One region of the Sporosarcina siberiensis genome, then DNA from elsewhere that is predicted to be linked to it. Evidence: riboswitches for the same ligand, from Rfam matches in the RefSeq annotation. Region 1 holds a riboswitch; the other holds the start of a gene.
The links. Region 1 has a riboswitch for thiamine pyrophosphate ahead of ACFSFY_RS11125 (acetylornithine deacetylase). Riboswitches for the same ligand answer to the same signal wherever they lie in the genome.
Positions count from the first base shown of each region.

Region 2: it holds a riboswitch for thiamine pyrophosphate, as region 1 does, so the genes downstream of both, ACFSFY_RS06860 (ABC transporter substrate-binding protein) here and ACFSFY_RS11125 (acetylornithine deacetylase) in region 1, are expected to answer to the same signal.

Region 1 is NZ_JBHUGI010000032.1:44,030-52,216, reverse strand. It holds gene sipW (signal peptidase I SipW) at 1-454, shown strand, start outside; gene ACFSFY_RS11155 (hypothetical protein) at 489-1,349, shown strand; gene ACFSFY_RS11150 (class D sortase) at 1,479-2,042, shown strand; gene ACFSFY_RS11145 (hypothetical protein) at 2,098-2,619, opposite strand; gene ACFSFY_RS11140 (NADP-dependent oxidoreductase) at 2,853-3,881, opposite strand; gene ACFSFY_RS11135 (winged helix-turn-helix transcriptional regulator) at 4,034-4,405, shown strand; gene ACFSFY_RS11130 (LLM class flavin-dependent oxidoreductase) at 4,444-5,427, shown strand; TPP riboswitch at 5,681-5,784, shown strand; gene ACFSFY_RS11125 (acetylornithine deacetylase) at 5,884-7,158, shown strand; gene tenA (thiaminase II) at 7,190-7,879, shown strand; gene ACFSFY_RS11115 (ABC transporter ATP-binding protein) at 7,960-8,187, shown strand, end outside.
Region 2 is NZ_JBHUGI010000015.1:54,381-62,567, forward strand. It holds gene menC (o-succinylbenzoate synthase) at 1-776, shown strand, start outside; gene ACFSFY_RS06830 (DUF1835 domain-containing protein) at 876-1,736, shown strand; gene ACFSFY_RS06835 (DMT family transporter) at 1,863-2,777, shown strand; gene ACFSFY_RS06840 (TatD family hydrolase) at 2,802-3,602, opposite strand; gene ACFSFY_RS06845 (ABC transporter ATP-binding protein) at 3,586-4,317, opposite strand; gene ACFSFY_RS06850 (ABC transporter permease) at 4,310-5,083, opposite strand; gene ACFSFY_RS06855 (thiamine-binding protein) at 5,080-5,370, opposite strand; gene ACFSFY_RS06860 (ABC transporter substrate-binding protein) at 5,384-6,370, opposite strand; TPP riboswitch at 6,471-6,579, opposite strand; gene ACFSFY_RS06865 (2-hydroxyacid dehydrogenase) at 6,741-7,712, shown strand; gene ACFSFY_RS06870 (hypothetical protein) at 7,948-8,187, shown strand, end outside.

The DNA of each region.
Region 1 (8,187 bases):
AACGGTTCTCTCTGGATCCATGGAACCTGGAATTGAAACAGGCTCAATCATCGCCGTAAAAGCGGCAGTAGATAAAAATAGTTTTGTTGTCGGTGATGTTATTACATTTATGGAAGAAGAAGAGATTTTAATCACTCACAGAATTACAGAAGTAATGAAAAGTGGAGATTCGGTACTGTACCGGACAAAGGGTGATAATAACAATGCGGAGGACATGAATCCAGTCCAGGCTGGCAATATAGTTGCGTCTTACACTGGCTTTACGATGCCTAAAGTAGGATACTTCATTAACTTTACTCAGTCAAAAAATGGTGCTCTATTATTGTTAATACCTGGGTTCCTTCTACTTATCTACTCCGGATTTACAATTTGGAGAATACTGGCACAAATTGAATTGCCTCAAAAAAAACAAGGGGATATATTGGTGGAAGATGGCGAAAAAAGCTCTTCCTGAATCGATCACCCGGAATAATAAGGAGGTATTCAAAATGATTAAATTGTTACGACCTTTTACTTTTCTTATATTGATCAGTGCAATAAGTTTCTATCCTATGTCGAGTGTACTTGCAGATGGTGAAAATGGAATAGACAAGAAGGATATCGATATCAGCCTCACACCAAATGATACACTGTTTAATATTAGCAATATGAAGCCCGGAGACTGGGCACCGCGTTCCATTACTGTCAAAAATTCTGGTAACAATGATTTTGACTACCATATGGAGTTGCAAAACAAAGGTGATCATAAGCTATTTAATGAATTATTACTTGAAGTGAAAGCTGGAGACAAGGAATTATATCAAGGTAAAATGGCTGGATTTAAATCCATACCTACAAGATCACTTAAAAGTAGCAAAGAGGAAAGTCTAGAGCTTACTATTCGTTTCCCGGAGCATCTTGGAAATGACTTTCAAGGAGTTCAGTCTGAATTTGTATTCACTTTTTCTGTAAAGGGAAAAAATAGTGATTCAGTTCAAGCAAGCACACAAGGATTGATTGATAGTGACAGTCCTATTCCAGTCGTATTAAGTGAATTAGATACATCTAGTGAATCAAGCGAGTCGGGAGAATTGGGCGAGTTAAATGAAACAAGCGAGTTGGGAGAATTGAGCGAGTCAAATGAATCAAACGAGTTGGGAGAATTAGGTGATTTAACTGAGTCGAGCGAGTTAAGTGGACTAAAAGGAACGAACAGTTTAGGTAACTTAAGCCCATCAAATCTGCCTGCAACTTCTACGAATATATTTAATCTGATGTTATTTGGTTCTGCACTAATTGTAAGTGGAATGGTACTGATGATTGTCAGACATTTTAGGCGTATAAGAGAAGCACAGGAGTCATTGAAATAATTCGGCATTATATAAAAATAGAGATAAATAGCTGCCTATGCATGATGTATCGTGCGTTGGCGGCTTGTTTGTTTTTCGTTTGAATCAGCATGTGTTTTAGGGAATATTGCTTACAGGAGGCGCTGAGTTTTGCTGAAAAAAATAGCTTTTATTATGCTTTTGGCTGGATTGTTTCTCCTAGTATACGGTATCGGTCAGTTAAAGACTGATCAGCAGTCAGAAAAGGCTGCACTCATTGAAGCAAAGGAAGTTTTGGAACAACCTACTTTAAATTCCTCCACCCCAGACTTATCTTTCGAGAACGGACAAACGATTGGCATCCTGCAAATCCCTATTATCAATAAAGAAATCCCGATTGTGGAAGGGACGAATGAGGATGTCTTAAAGCGGGGTGTTGGTCATTATTCAGGAACCGTATATCCTGGAGAAAATAACCAGATTTTATTATCTGGGCACAGAGATACTGTGTTTACTGGATTGGATAAATTGCAAAATGGCGATAAAATAATTGTGGAAATGCAACATGGTTCTTTTACATATGTCGTCACAGACCAGGAAATTGTGGATGCAGATGATCGCACGGTGATCCGTTCTACGGCGCCAGAAGAAATTCTGACTTTATCCACATGCTATCCTTTTCGGTATATCGGAAATGCACCACAGAGGTATATTGTTTATGCAGAACCGATGTGATTATTATGAAAAACCAGTAAGTAATGTACAAACCATTTGTTTTCTAGGTTTACTTTTATTCGGCCAACCATTGCTTCACTAGTACGTCCATTTCTTTTTCTAAATCCTTACTATTTCCAGAATCGTTATACACCCGCTTCAAGTACTTCTTAGGGAACATTTTTTTAATAGAGGATTGATAAAAATCGCCATCCTCAGGTTCGGTGTATTTAACGACAGTATAGTGATCCGACTCTTTCTTTAGTTGCATTACTGCGGGAAGAGAATGTCCAGATTGATTTTCCGCTCCAGTTGATTTATTAAAACCACCGTAATAAGACCAAAAATAGACAGTGGTTACATCGTTTTTCTCACTTGTACCGTATACTTTATGAACTTCAAATTGCTTTTCTGTATTGAGGGAAGAGGTGGAGTATTGTTGGACGATGTAATTTGATATTGTATTATTCAACTCCTCGGATAAATGGGTATCCCCGTCATTAAGTTCTATATCGTTATCTGTGCAAGCAACTAAAAATATACTAAAAAACACTAAAAGAAATACTGTTGGTACTATATACTTTGTTTTAAATTTCATTTACTCACTCCTCATTAGAGATATAGACTTTATTGAATGAAAAAGGTTTCACTTTATCTGTGAAGGATTACTTGTTTTGTAAAACACTATTTGATTGGAAAAAATAAGAGTGGGTGAAATGAGGTTTAGTGAGGAGACGAAATCCAAACTGTAAAATTATAAAATGCAAAAAACGCGAAGCCCATCCAAATGGATGAAAACTTCACGTTTTTTTAATAACTATTAATCACATATTAAAGAACGGCAACTTCTGGATCTGCAATTTTTACAAGCATTTTTCCGAGGTTTGTTCCTTTAAAAAGTCCTAGGAATGCATCTGGAATATGTTCGAAGCCTTCGACAATTGTTTCTTCATATTTCAGTTTTCCTTCGGACAGCCATGTACCTAAATCAGTTGCGGCAGTGTTAAAATCGGCCGTATAGTCACCAACTGTAAATCCTTTCATCAACGCGCTTGTTTTTATCATCGCTGACTGTGGACGTGGTCCTACTTCTTTGCTTTCATTATTATAAGAAGAAATTGCTCCGCAAAGTGGGATTCGAGCAAATTTATTTAAATGCGTAAATACCGCATCCGTTACAACACCGCCGACATTATCGAAGTAAACATCGACGCCATTCGGTAAAGCCTCTTTTAAATCATCTGCAAAACTGTCTTTTTTATAATTAACTGCAGCATCAAATCCAAGTTCAGAAATTAAGTAGTCTATTTTTTCATCAGTTCCTGCAATACCGACTACTCTTGCTCCTTTTAATTTTGCGATTTGACCAACAACCGAACCTACAGCTCCAGCAGCTCCTGAAACAACTACTGTTTCGCCTTTTTGTGGCTTACCGATATCGAGCAATCCGAAATATGCTGTTAAGCCGGGCATGCCCAGAATTCCTAAGTGTGTAGTTATCGGAGCGAGGGTAGGGTCTATTTTTCTAATTGCTTTGTCAGATGCAGCTGTATATTCTGCCCAATTGAGATTGCCAGTTACTACATCTCCGCGTTTGAATGCATCGGATTTCGAATCGATTACTTCTCCCACGGCTCCGCCCGTAATTACTTCATTTAATTGAAAAGGCGGTATATACGATTTAGCATCGATCATACGTCCACGCATATATGGATCGACTGAAAGATAAAGTGTTCGAACTAAAACTTCATTTTCTTCTAGAACTGGAATTGCCTTTTCGACAAAATCGAAGGCCGTCATTGTCGGCAATCCTACCGGACGGTTCGCTAAATGGATTTCTTGTTGAGTTGTTTTATTCATATTATTTTCCTCCTAGAGTGTATTCTGTGCAATAAAAGCTTTAAAGCTTTATACTTACTTATAGTAAGGTTAATTAAAGATTACTATAAGTAAGCTTGTTTGTCTATTTTTTGATATGAATGATTTATGTTAGTTTAAACGGAGGGTGGATCATGAATAGTAAAGAAACAAGCCAGTCATCTAGTTCGCAAAAAACGTGTGACACATTTCACAGTACAATTGAGTTCATTGGTAAGCGTTGGACCGGTGTGATTATTTATCGTTTATTGGACGGACCAAAACGTTATTTTGAATTGGCCGAAGAAATTTCAGGAATTTCAGATCGTTTATTAACGGAACGTCTTCGCGAATTAGAAACGCAAGGTTTTGTCTTGAAAAAAACATCAGGCCCAGGTACGAGAAAAGTCGAATATGAACTTACGGATATGGGTAGAGAGACAGAAGAAATTATACAAGCGATTGTAAAGTGGGTAAAGAAACATGGATGTGCTTCAGTCGAAAATAATTCATCAATAGAGGAGTAGGTACAGTGATTAGAGAGAATGCAAAGAAGTTTAACGGGATGCCAATGTCCGTTTTAGATTTAGCAATGATTAATGAAGGAAGTCATGCGGGAGAGTCATTTAAAAATAGTGTGGATCTTGCGCAACATGTTGAAGAGTGGGGCTTTAATCGTTATTGGTTGGCAGAGCACCATAATATGCCAGGAATCGCGAGTTCCGCTACATCTGTTATTATGGGCCATATTGCGGGTGAGACAAAAGAGATGCGTATTGGTTCCGGTGGAATTATGTTGCCTAATCATGCACCCCTAGTGATTGCTGAACAGTTTGGTACACTAGATGCTTTATATCCGGGTAGAATTGACCTTGGTCTTGGACGTGCACCTGGATCTGACCAAGCGACAGCTTATGCTCTTCGTCGTTCTCTCAATAGCGGCGGTGAACAATTTCCAGAACAACTGGCAGAACTGCGAGCATATTTTGAAGATGACCCGACAATGCGTGTGAGAGCGGTACCTGGTGGTGGTGCAGATGTGTCGGTTTGGCTTCTTGGCTCAAGTGATTTTAGCGCCAGATTGTCTGCAGAACTCGGTTTGCCATTTTCGTTTGCGAGTCATTTTGCACCACAATTTGCTATGCAAGCTTTGCAAATTTATCATCAAAACTTTAAACCTTCTAAAGTGTTGAAAGAACCGTATGTTATGATGGGAATCAGTTTAATAACTGCGGATACAGATGAAGAAGCGCTTTATCTAGCAACATCAACACAGCAGATGTTTTTAAACTTACGAAAAGGAACGCCTACTCGATTCTCACCACCAATAGAAGATCAAAAAGCTACGTGGTCTGCATTTGAGCAAGCTGCGGTAGAACAAATGCTCAATTCTCCATCAACAATTATTGGGAGCCCGGAAACTGCCAAAAAGAAATTGGAAGCTTTCCAGCAAGCAACAAAAGCAGATGAATTTATTGTGAGCACAGGTACATTTAGCCATGAAGCACGACTCCGTTCATATGAACTCCTTGGAGAAATGATGGACTAAAAAAATAAGAAGTGGCTATGTCTGAAAGATAGACATAGCCATTTTTTTACGCATTAAATTAGTTCTTGTAAGAAATTTAATGTTCAATGGAATAGGAAGCCAATAGTATTTAAATGAAAATTAATATTGACCTATATTAATGATGTTAATTATAAAATAGTATTTATATCTACAAAATGGTTGAATATTATTTGTATTGTGATATTCTATAGAAGAATTAAGTAATGAGTTTTTCATAGATTTACCAATTGAATATTTTTGCTAGGGGGGCCTGAGTAGGCTGAGACACATCGGTGATGTAAACCCTTTGAACCTGATCTAGTTAGTACTAGCGTAGGGAAGCAGCTGACACCCTACAATCAGGTTTTTTTAATATATGTAGACAACGGCCGCTTTCCGAATATGGAAGGCGGTTTTTATATTGCCTAAAATAACTTTAATAATTGGAGGACTTGTATGATTCGGTTAAAAAGTGAATTTTCTAGGTTAATAGACACGCGTGAAGAGGAATTGTTGCAAATACTTGCAGATTTAGTTCGTTTTCCAACAGTAAGTCCGCCTGCAAGAAATACGGGCGAGGTACAGCAATATATACAGGCCTTTTTAGAAAAAGAAAACTTTGAAACGACGAGTTGGGATGTCTTTCCGGGAGATCCAAATGTTGTTGGAATGAAAAAAGGGACTGGTGGTTCGCTCTATAACAGTTTAATCATCAATGGTCATATTGATGTAGCTGAAGTTGGTGATGAAGCGGAATGGACGGTCTCGGTTTTCGAAATGACAAATGAAAATGGATTTGCTTACGGTCGTGGAACGTCTGATATGAAAGGTGCTATTGCTGCAACATTGTTCGTAGTAAGACTGTTAAATGAATTGAATATAGAACTTAAAGGGGATTTGCAAATCCAAACTGTTATTGGAGAAGAGGCGGGTGAAGCAGGCACATTATCTTGCACAGAGAAGGGTTATTCGGCAGATTTTGCACTTGTAATCGATGGCAGTGATCGTGAAATTCACGGGCAAGGTGGAGTAATCACTGGCTGGATAACGATTAAAAGTAAGGAAGTTTTTCATGATGCCATGCGAATGAATATGCTACATGCTGGCGGAACAGTCAAAGGCGCAAGTGCCATTGAGAAAATGATGAAGGTTATTGCGGGTTTGCAGGATTTGGAACGACATTGGGCTGTGACAAAACAATACCCGGGATTTGTACCAGGAACGAACACAATAAACCCTGCAGTTATTGAAGGGGGCAGACATGCGGCATTTGTTGCGGATGAATGTAGGTTATGGATTACGGTACATTTCTACCCAGATGAAACGTATCAATCGGTGACAGACGAAATTGAAGAACACTTAAAGCATGTGGCAATGGCAGATCCTTGGTTAAGAGAAAACCCGCTTCAATTTTGTTGGGGAGGAAAATCAATGATTGAGGAACGCGGAGAAATCTTTCCTGCACTCAAGATGGATGCAGATCATTTAGCCGTACAGCTACTGGCTGAATGCCATGAGCAGGTAGAAAATAAGCCGGTTAAGATTGGAATGTCTAAAACTGTCACAGATGCAGGTTGGTTTGGTGAAGCTGGAATTCCATGTGTTATTTACGGTCCTGGGAAACTTGAAGAAGCTCACTCTGTAGATGAAAAAATAAACATTGAAGAATTACTGACGTTCACGAAAACCCTTATGCACTTCATAACGAACTGGTGCAATGTGAAAAAATAAGAACTTAAAAAAATACACAGGAGGAATAATCATGACAACTATAAAAACGAAAAAATTCACAGACAGGCTGTTTGAAAATGCACAACCAATTTGGGAGAAAAGCCATATGCACCCTTTCGTTCAGGAAATTGGAAAAGGAACACTATCAGAGGATAAGTTTATCTATTATATGAAACAGGATTACGTGTATTTGGTGGACTACTCAAAGTTATTTGCCGTAGGTGTACAAAAATCCCTAGACCTAAAAATGATGCAAAACTTTTCAAAAACATTGAACGACACAATTCATTTTGAAATGGATTTGCACAGATCATTTGCAGCGGAGTTTGGTATTTCGCATGAAGAACTTGAAGCAACAGAGCCAACTCCTACAAATCTCGCCTATACACGTTATATGTTAAATGTTGCACAAAATGGATCTTTAGTTGAACTCGTCTCTTGTTTACTACCATGTGCTTGGGATTATTGGGAAATCGGAAAGTTACTTAGAGCGCAATACGGAGACCAAATGGCTTCGAATAAATATGCGAAATGGATTGAGACGTATGATTCGGAAGAGTTTGCTGCAGGAGCAAAATGGTTAATTGAACTAATGGATCAATTGACAGAAGGAAAACCAGAACGTGAGCTTGCGCAAATTGAGAAACACTTCCAAATGACATCGAAATATGAATATCTCTTTTGGGAAATGAACTACTCAAAAGAAGAATGGCCTATTTGAATAAAAATTATCGGTATTCGAACACGAAGCGACTTTCTTTAATCTAGGCATACTTATCTATGGAAATGGAGGCAAAGAAGGTGACTCTTGAGCTAAAAGATGTTTGTTATTCATTCGTGAATGAAAAAAAAGAGCGAAATCAAGTAGTAGCGGGACTTAATTTAACGGTTTGTCAAGGAGAGTTCGTCTCTATGATTGGTAAAAGTGGCACAGGAAAAAGCACGATTTTAAGGTTGATCACCGGCCTTCTTCATCCAGAAAAAGGTACTATTTCCGTGAATGGCAAGTCAGTTGAACTGGGTGATGTA
Region 2 (8,187 bases), on a different contig from region 1:
AAAAGAAAAACATTACTCTGACTGAAGCGGTAGGCGGTAAAAAGTCGAAAATTGAAGTCGGAGTTAGTATTGGAATTCAAGAATCGCTAGAAGAGTTATTTGCACAAGTTCAAGATAGTTTAGACAAAGGGTTTAATAAAATAAAAATGAAAATCAAGCCTGGTAAAGATATTGAAATGCTTAGAGCTGTTCGAGAGAAGTTTGGTGATATACCATTGATGGCAGATGCCAACTCTGCTTATACACTGGATGATATTGACCTTTTCAAGGAAATGGATAGTCTTAATTTAATGATGATTGAGCAACCCCTGGCACACGATGACATCATTAAACATGCAACTTTACAAAAAGCAATTACAACACCGATTTGTTTGGATGAAAGTATTCATTCACTAGAAGATGCACAAAATGCAATTGAACTTGGCAGCTGTAAAATCATTAATATTAAGATTGGCCGAGTAGGCGGTATTTCAGAAGCGATAAAAATACATGACTACTGCAAAGAGAAAAACATTCCAGTATGGTGTGGTGGAATGCTCGAGTCCGGTGTAGGCCGTGCGCACAACATCGCTATTACAACATTGGAGAATTTTACAATTCCAGGTGACACAGCACCTTCTTCAAGATATTGGCATAAAGATATCATCACACCTGAAGTTGTTATGGATGAGGAAGGTTATATTCATGTTCCAGAACAAGCGGGAATTGGTTTTGATATCGATCAAGAAGCATTAGATAAAGTAACAGTAGATATTAAAACATACACAAATAAATAAACGAACCGAAATAAAAAACATCTGCGCTACTGTTATACTTTTGATAAGTATAATAAGCACAGGTGTTTTTTATTTTTTTTTACAAAGGAGAACTGTGAAATGACAGCAGAAACATCAACAGTAAAAAAAGTACATATTCTATTTGGACCTTCCGCTTTCGGTTCTTTAAAAATGGCGTTAAAGACAATGAAATTGAATAAACAAGAACAAGTTATTGCTTTTAGAGAAGTGTTCTCCGTGGGGCCAGTTTTGCGCTTGCATGAAGAAGCTGGTCGGCAGTTAAGAAGTAAATGGCAGGACAACAATCTTAATTATAAGTTGGAAGATTCAAGCGAGTATCATAAGTTGTTTACACAAGCATTGAATGAAGTTTTTGCAATACCAGAAGAAAGTCAAATCGTAATTTGGACTGGAAGCAATGCCCATGAGCAGACCGGATTGCGTTTCGCATTGTATTTATTGCAAGGCAAATGTACTGATATACGAGTCATAAATACAGCAGAAGCTTATGGGGAATTGTTCAATACAAAAAAAGTAACTTATGAAATTAGGCATTCAGGTGAAATCGACTCGGAACGATTTGAAAAGATTTATAAGCGATATGAAAAGTGTGCGCCGTTAACTAAAAGTGATCGAAAGACTCTGGAAGGCGAATGGACGAACATTTCAGAAACACATGAAACACTTCGGATTTGGAAAGACGGTACGATTGAAAGCCATTCTGAAGAGTATTACGATCAATACATCCTTAATATGGCTAAAAAACTGGAGAATGAGTGCGAACCAGGAGAATTCATGATTGCGCCGCGGGTAATCGGCGAAGTACTGGGTCATTTAAACCAATATGTGGACGATCAATTCTTTGAGTATCGGATTAGATCATTGATTGAAAAAGATGAATTTGAAATGAAAGGCAATTTGAAAGGAATGCGTTTTTATAGTGTCCGCTTGAAAAAGTAATTGATAAATAAAGCGTCAAAGCAATCTTCATTTGCTTTGACGCTTTTGTTGTTGCTTTACGATGGGAACTGGCCACCAAGCATACATACACTAAGATAGTACACATTCAAATAAAGGAAGTGAGATGTGAAACGATTATTTACGAAAACGAATGGTGGGCTTTTGCTATTAGTCTGCATCTGGGGCATAAGTTGGCCAATTTATAAACTAACGGTGCCTCATAGTCCTCCACTTCTGTTTGCCGGGCTGCGTGCATTATTCGGAGGTTTACTCTTAGCCATAATACTATATAAAATACGCAATAAAATAAATTGGCGCACTAATTGGCCTAAGTATTGTATATCTGCACTCTTTAATACGGTTTTTTTCTTTGGATTTCATACAGTTGGGTTAATGTATTTACCGGGAGGACTCTTTTCGGTTCTAGTGTATTTTCAGCCAGTGTTACTTGGATTGTTTGCCTGGTTATGGTTGGGAGAAAATATGACAGTCCTTAAGCTCGTAGGTCTACTTATTGGTTTCATTGGTATTATCATCGTGAGTATTGATGGACTAATTGTTCATATATCCTTTGTAGGAGTTGTATTGGGGCTAGTTACAGCATTCGTATGGGCACTTGGAGTGGTTTATATTAAAAGAGTTGGAAACGATGTAGATGCTTACTGGATGGTTGCAATGCAGTTTATTATCGGAGGATTTGTGCTTCTCATAACTGGAACAGTTTTTGAAAGTTGGACGGCAATTAATTGGAATGGGATATTTCTATTCGGACTTGGTTTCGGTGTAACGATGGGAATACCCGTCGCCTATGTGATTTACTACACTCTTGTAAAAGCAGGAGAGGCGAGCAAAGTAGGTTCCTTCACATTTCTAGTACCAATTATATCTGTTTTCGTTGGGGTACTGTTTTTAGATGAACCCGCTACTTTTACATTGATTGTTGGACTTTTATTAGTCGTTTTAAGCATATATATGGTGAATTCGAGTGGATACAAATGGGGCGATACTTACAAAAAGTACTTAAGCAAATTTCGTTCTTAATTGCTTAAGTACTTTTTAATTGAGTTACAAATTATAAAAGGTTTTTGTGTTTCCATAAATTTGTTCATATACATCATTCAAATCCATTTTCTTTATGTACGCAATTGTTGCAATAGACTGGTGCATCATTTTTGGATGTGTGACCTGATTTTCAAAAGGTCCAGTAAATGGCCAAGGTCCATCGGTTTCTATCATCATTTGTTCAATGGGATAGAGTTCAATTAGGGACTGTATTTCCTGTTCATACACACAATCGGGTGTAACCGAAATAAAATAACCATTTTCAATCATTCGTTCAAGTGTTGAAACAGAACCTTTAAACCAATGAAAATGAGCCTTTTTGACAGAATGTCTTTCAAGAAAATCACATGTCGTAACTGCATCTTCATAAATAGAGTGTAGAACGATAGGCTTGTTCCAGTCACTTGCTTTACGAATGAATACTTCAAGTGCTTCAATATACGGTTCAAGTGGAAGATCGATATTACTTTCCTTCAAATAATAGGGGAGCCCAACTTCACCAATCGCAACCATCTTATTTTTATTTAATTCCATAAACGAAATCAATTCCTGAAGTTCACTTTCGGAAGGTGCGTTTTGTTCTGGATGAAAACCGAATGCGGAATGGATTCCTTTATGAGATTCCGATAGTTTTAAATTATGGATACTTGAAGGAAGGTTCATTGAAATGCTGATTACATCAGTGAGTTCTGACGTTGGACTTTCCAAATAGTCAATAATCATTTTCCGGACGGTTCCATCGTATTGGTCAAGATGACTATGTGCATCAATGATTGAACGGGCTCTATTAACTTCGTAAGTCATTATGAATCTCCCTTTTCAATTTCATGAACTCATCACTTAATAATAAATCTTCAGTACGTGGACGAGAAAAAGGTATAATGATTTCTTTTTTTATGGAAGCAGGTTTATCTGAAAGAACTAGAATACGGTCCGATAAAAATAGGGCCTCTTCAATATTATGTGTAATAAAAAGAATTGATTTTTGGTATTCTTTCCAAATGGATAACAGCCATTCTTGCATTTCAAAACGCGTAAATTCATCTAATGCGGAAAAGGGTTCATCTAAACAGATAATGGACTGAGGACTGTTGAGACTGCGAATGAACGCAACACGTTGTTTCATACCGCCAGACAGTTGGTGCGGATAAGCATCTTCATATCCACTAAGTCCGGCCTTTTCAATAAGTTCTAAAGCATTCCCGGCATCTTTTTTACCAGCAATTTCAGAACTTAACAAAACATTCTTCAAAATGGTTCGCCAAGGAAAAAGCGATGGATTTTGGGGCATATAGCTAATATGTCCGCGAGTATTGATAAGGTTTTTGCCGTCCAAAGTTATCGTGCCGCTATCGGGAGCAATAAGACCACCAATCAGATGAAATAACGTACTTTTACCACTGCCCGAAGGTCCAACAATCGTGACAAATTCACCCTCATTCACATGAAAAGAGACATCTTGAAGTACTTTGGTTGCTCCATATGATTTTGATATATGCTGTAAATGTAATTTACCCATTCAGTGAATTACCTCCTTGCCGTTGCCATTTCAGCACCCACTTTTCAATCAGTGCAATGATTGCAAAAAAGGTCAAACTTAATATCATAATTAAAAAGATTGCTACAAAAACACGGTCCGTTTTAAATGAAGATGAAGCAAGTGTCATATATACACCAATCCCTTTTCCAGAACCAAGCCATTCGGAAATAACCGCACCCATAACGCTATAAGTACCGGCAATTTTTAAACCTGAAAATATGGCCGGTAGAGCATGTGGCCACTGAAGCTTCCAAAAAACTTGCTTATTCGACGCGCCAGTCATTTTCATATAATGCAGTAGATCTTTATCGGTTTGTCGAAATCCATCAAGTGTTGCAATGGTAACTGGAAAAAAGCAGACAAGCACAATTACAATTACTTTAGGTAACATTCCGAAACCAAACCAAATGACAAGCAAAGGTGCTAAAACGATAATGGGTATATTTTGAGACAAAATAAGCAGTGGATAGAATGCTTCTTGAAGCATTGGAAGTCTAAATAAAAAGATTGCGACGACGAGCCCGACGCTAATCCCAATTGCATATCCGGTTAAAGTGAGACGGATTGTGGATAGGATATGCCCGGAATAATGCATCCATCCATGAATAGCCTCTTGCCATACTTGTGAAGGAACAGGGAGCAGCCATACAGGGATATCAAAAATGCGACCTGCCATTTCCCACAAGATAAGCAAAAGGAGGAGGACCGATAATGGTCTCCATCCTCTTTGTAAAATAGACTTCAACGGTATTTTTCTGTTAATGCATTCATAGACGCTCCGTCAGGTCTATAGAAGATTTTTACTTGTGAAATGATGCTCAGTGAACCCAATTCAATCATTCGTTCATTCATTTTTTGGATAATCTCTAAGAGCTCCGCCAAATTACCTTCCATTGTTGTTTCGAGTGGGGAAACTTGGTATGGGACTCCTGCTTCAATAATCACTGCAATCGCAGCATCGACATAAGGAATTACATCCTCGCCATTAGGTGTTTTCGGTATAATTTGGATACTTACTAATGCGTTTGTCATTTGAAATGCCTCCTTATTTAGGTAAAAATTCATTTGTAAAAGCGTCTTCTGGAATAAACTCACCTTCGAGTAAGCTGTTTTCATTCATCCAGTCTGCATAGTCTTTCCAAACTTCAAGTTTTTGTTCACCCCATTGATCGGCATCTTCTTTATATTTCGGCGAAATCCATTGTTGGCTTGCTTTAACAAGTTCTTCGTCAAGGTCAGGAACTGCTTTCGAGAAAATTGCTGCTGCCTCGTCTGGTTTGTCAATTGCAAATTCATACCCTCTTGAAATTGCTTTGACAAAAGCACGAACCGTCTCTGGATTCTCGCTAATCATTTTTTCATTTGTAATAAAAACAGGTGTGTAATAGTCGAGCTTTTTTGTGTAGTCATTAAGGTATTGCATATTTAAGTCAATTCCGCGAAGTTCAGCTTCAACTCCGGTCCATGCATAGTAAATCCAAGCAAAATCGATGTCACGCTCAAGTGCGGTAAAGAAGTCGGAATTTCCCATATTGATGAACTCAACTTTTTTGACATCCGCATTTTCCGGTTCCATTAAAGAGGAAATTATGGCTTCTTCCACTGGGGCTCCCCAACCACCATAGGTTTTACCTTCATAATCTTTTGGCGATTCTATGCCGTCTTTCTTCAAGGAAGCAAACCCCGAAGTATTGTGTTGAAGAATTGTAGAGATGGAGACGATTGGAATATCTTGTACACGTGCTTCTGTAATGGATTCTTGTGCACTAATTCCAAACTGTGCTTTACCCGCAGCTACGAGTTGGTCTGCACCCGCTTCGCCAGGAAGCATAATATCCACATCAAGACCTTCTTCTTCAAAAAAGCCTTGTTCTTTCGCTATATATAAGCCGGTATGGTTCGTATTTGGAGTCCAGTCCAATACAAATTGAACCTTTTCCAATTTCCCGTCTTGCTCAGTTTCTTTACTTTTCTCTGTCGTACATGCTGTAAGTAATAAAGTAAGCATGATGAACGCAATAATCTTTTTCAATTCGTTTCCTCCTAATAAATTCATAGCAATTACAAATGAACAATTTTTCGGAATACAAAAATGCGTTCTCCGGACAACCGAAGAACGCATAAACATAGACATAGCTAATGAGTATGTTCCCTCCGCTGGCTTTAACCAGATCAGGTTCAAAGGGTCTATACTTCTCGAGTATATCTCAACCAGCTAAACTGGTTCCCCCACATAAAATGTAACTGTATGAAATTTTGAATTATAGTACACTTTCTACTTTGCCACATTTATTCAAATGAATCAAGTGCAACATTTCCTTTTTACTCATAGACAAGTGAAGAAATTAGAAAAGTATGGCACAATGAGGATAGAGTTATTTGAATATTAGGAGGAATGGCGGATGAAACCCAAAGTATATGCAACATACAAAATGCCTGATGATGTGGAACGATTTATGAAACAACATTGTGATATTCGTAAGTGGGAAGGAGAAGAGTTAATTCCTCGGGACGTGCTTTTAAAAGAGATTGCGAATGTAGATGGTCTGTATTCTTCACGCAATTCGGGCGGAATCGTTGATGAAGAACTCCTTCAAAGCGCGCCCCATTTAAAAGCAATTAGCACCGTTTCTGTTGGATATAATCATTTTGATGTTGAGGCGATGAAAAAATATAATGTCATAGGAACCCATACACCAGATGTGTTAAATGAAACAGTTGCAGATTTGACATTTGGACTAATTTTATCGACCGCGAGACGAATTGTTGAATTGGATCGATATGTAAAAAAAGGGAATTGGAAGTCCACTGCGGCATACAGCGAGACTTATGGACGAGATGTACATAGCAGTACAATAGGAATTATTGGAATGGGTAGAATTGGAGAAGCCGTCGCGAAAAGAGCGAAATTTGGTTTCGATATGGATGTTCTGTACTACAATCGAAACAGAAAACAGGAGGCAGAAGAGAAATACGGAGCCGAATATTGCGAGTTGGAATCTCTTTTAAAAAGATCAGATTTTGTCGTACTTATGACGCCACTCACACCGGAAACCGTCCGAATTATCGGAGCCAAAGAATTCAAGCTAATGAAAAAAACTGCGTGCTTCATAAACGTTTCCCGTGGTCAAACTGTGGACGAAAAAGCCATGATAGATGCGCTAAATAACGGAGAAATTTATGCAGCAGGATTAGACGTATATGAAACGGAACCGGTTGAAATGGACAATCCACTACTCACTATGCCAAACGTAGTCACAGTACCACATATTGGTTCAGCTACAGCCAAAACTGAAGACGCCATGGCAATGAAAGCAGCAGAAAACATCGTCGCGATATTAACCGGAAAAGGAAAGTTTGATAAAGCAGATTAATGAAAACCAGTAACTCAAGTGCATTATGCATTTGAGTGCTGCAGGAGTTGGGATAATAAACTAATTACCATTGAATTAGAATCGTATTTAGTTATGCTTCTATTTTTTTAATTAACTAAATAAGAGCCTTATTTTAATAGGGTTTTTATGGATATCATTTAAAAATCGAGCCTTTAGTCAAGTAAGTTTTATGGTTTGTAAAGCTTACCGATGATGAATGAAAGAAGGGATTATAATGACAAATTATTATTATATTGCCTCAGATAAAAAGTTGGAAGATGGTAATGCTTATATTCGTTTACTAAGGGTGATTGCTATGAAAAAGAAAGATACCAGAATGATTTTATCTGCAAGTGTACTTGTTGGAATAGTAGCTGTTTTGTCTGACTATATCTTTCCTAGTGTTAGCCAAACGATTAAAACATTTATTATAGGATTAGCAGGTTTGGTCGGTGCTTTGATAGGTCCCAAATTA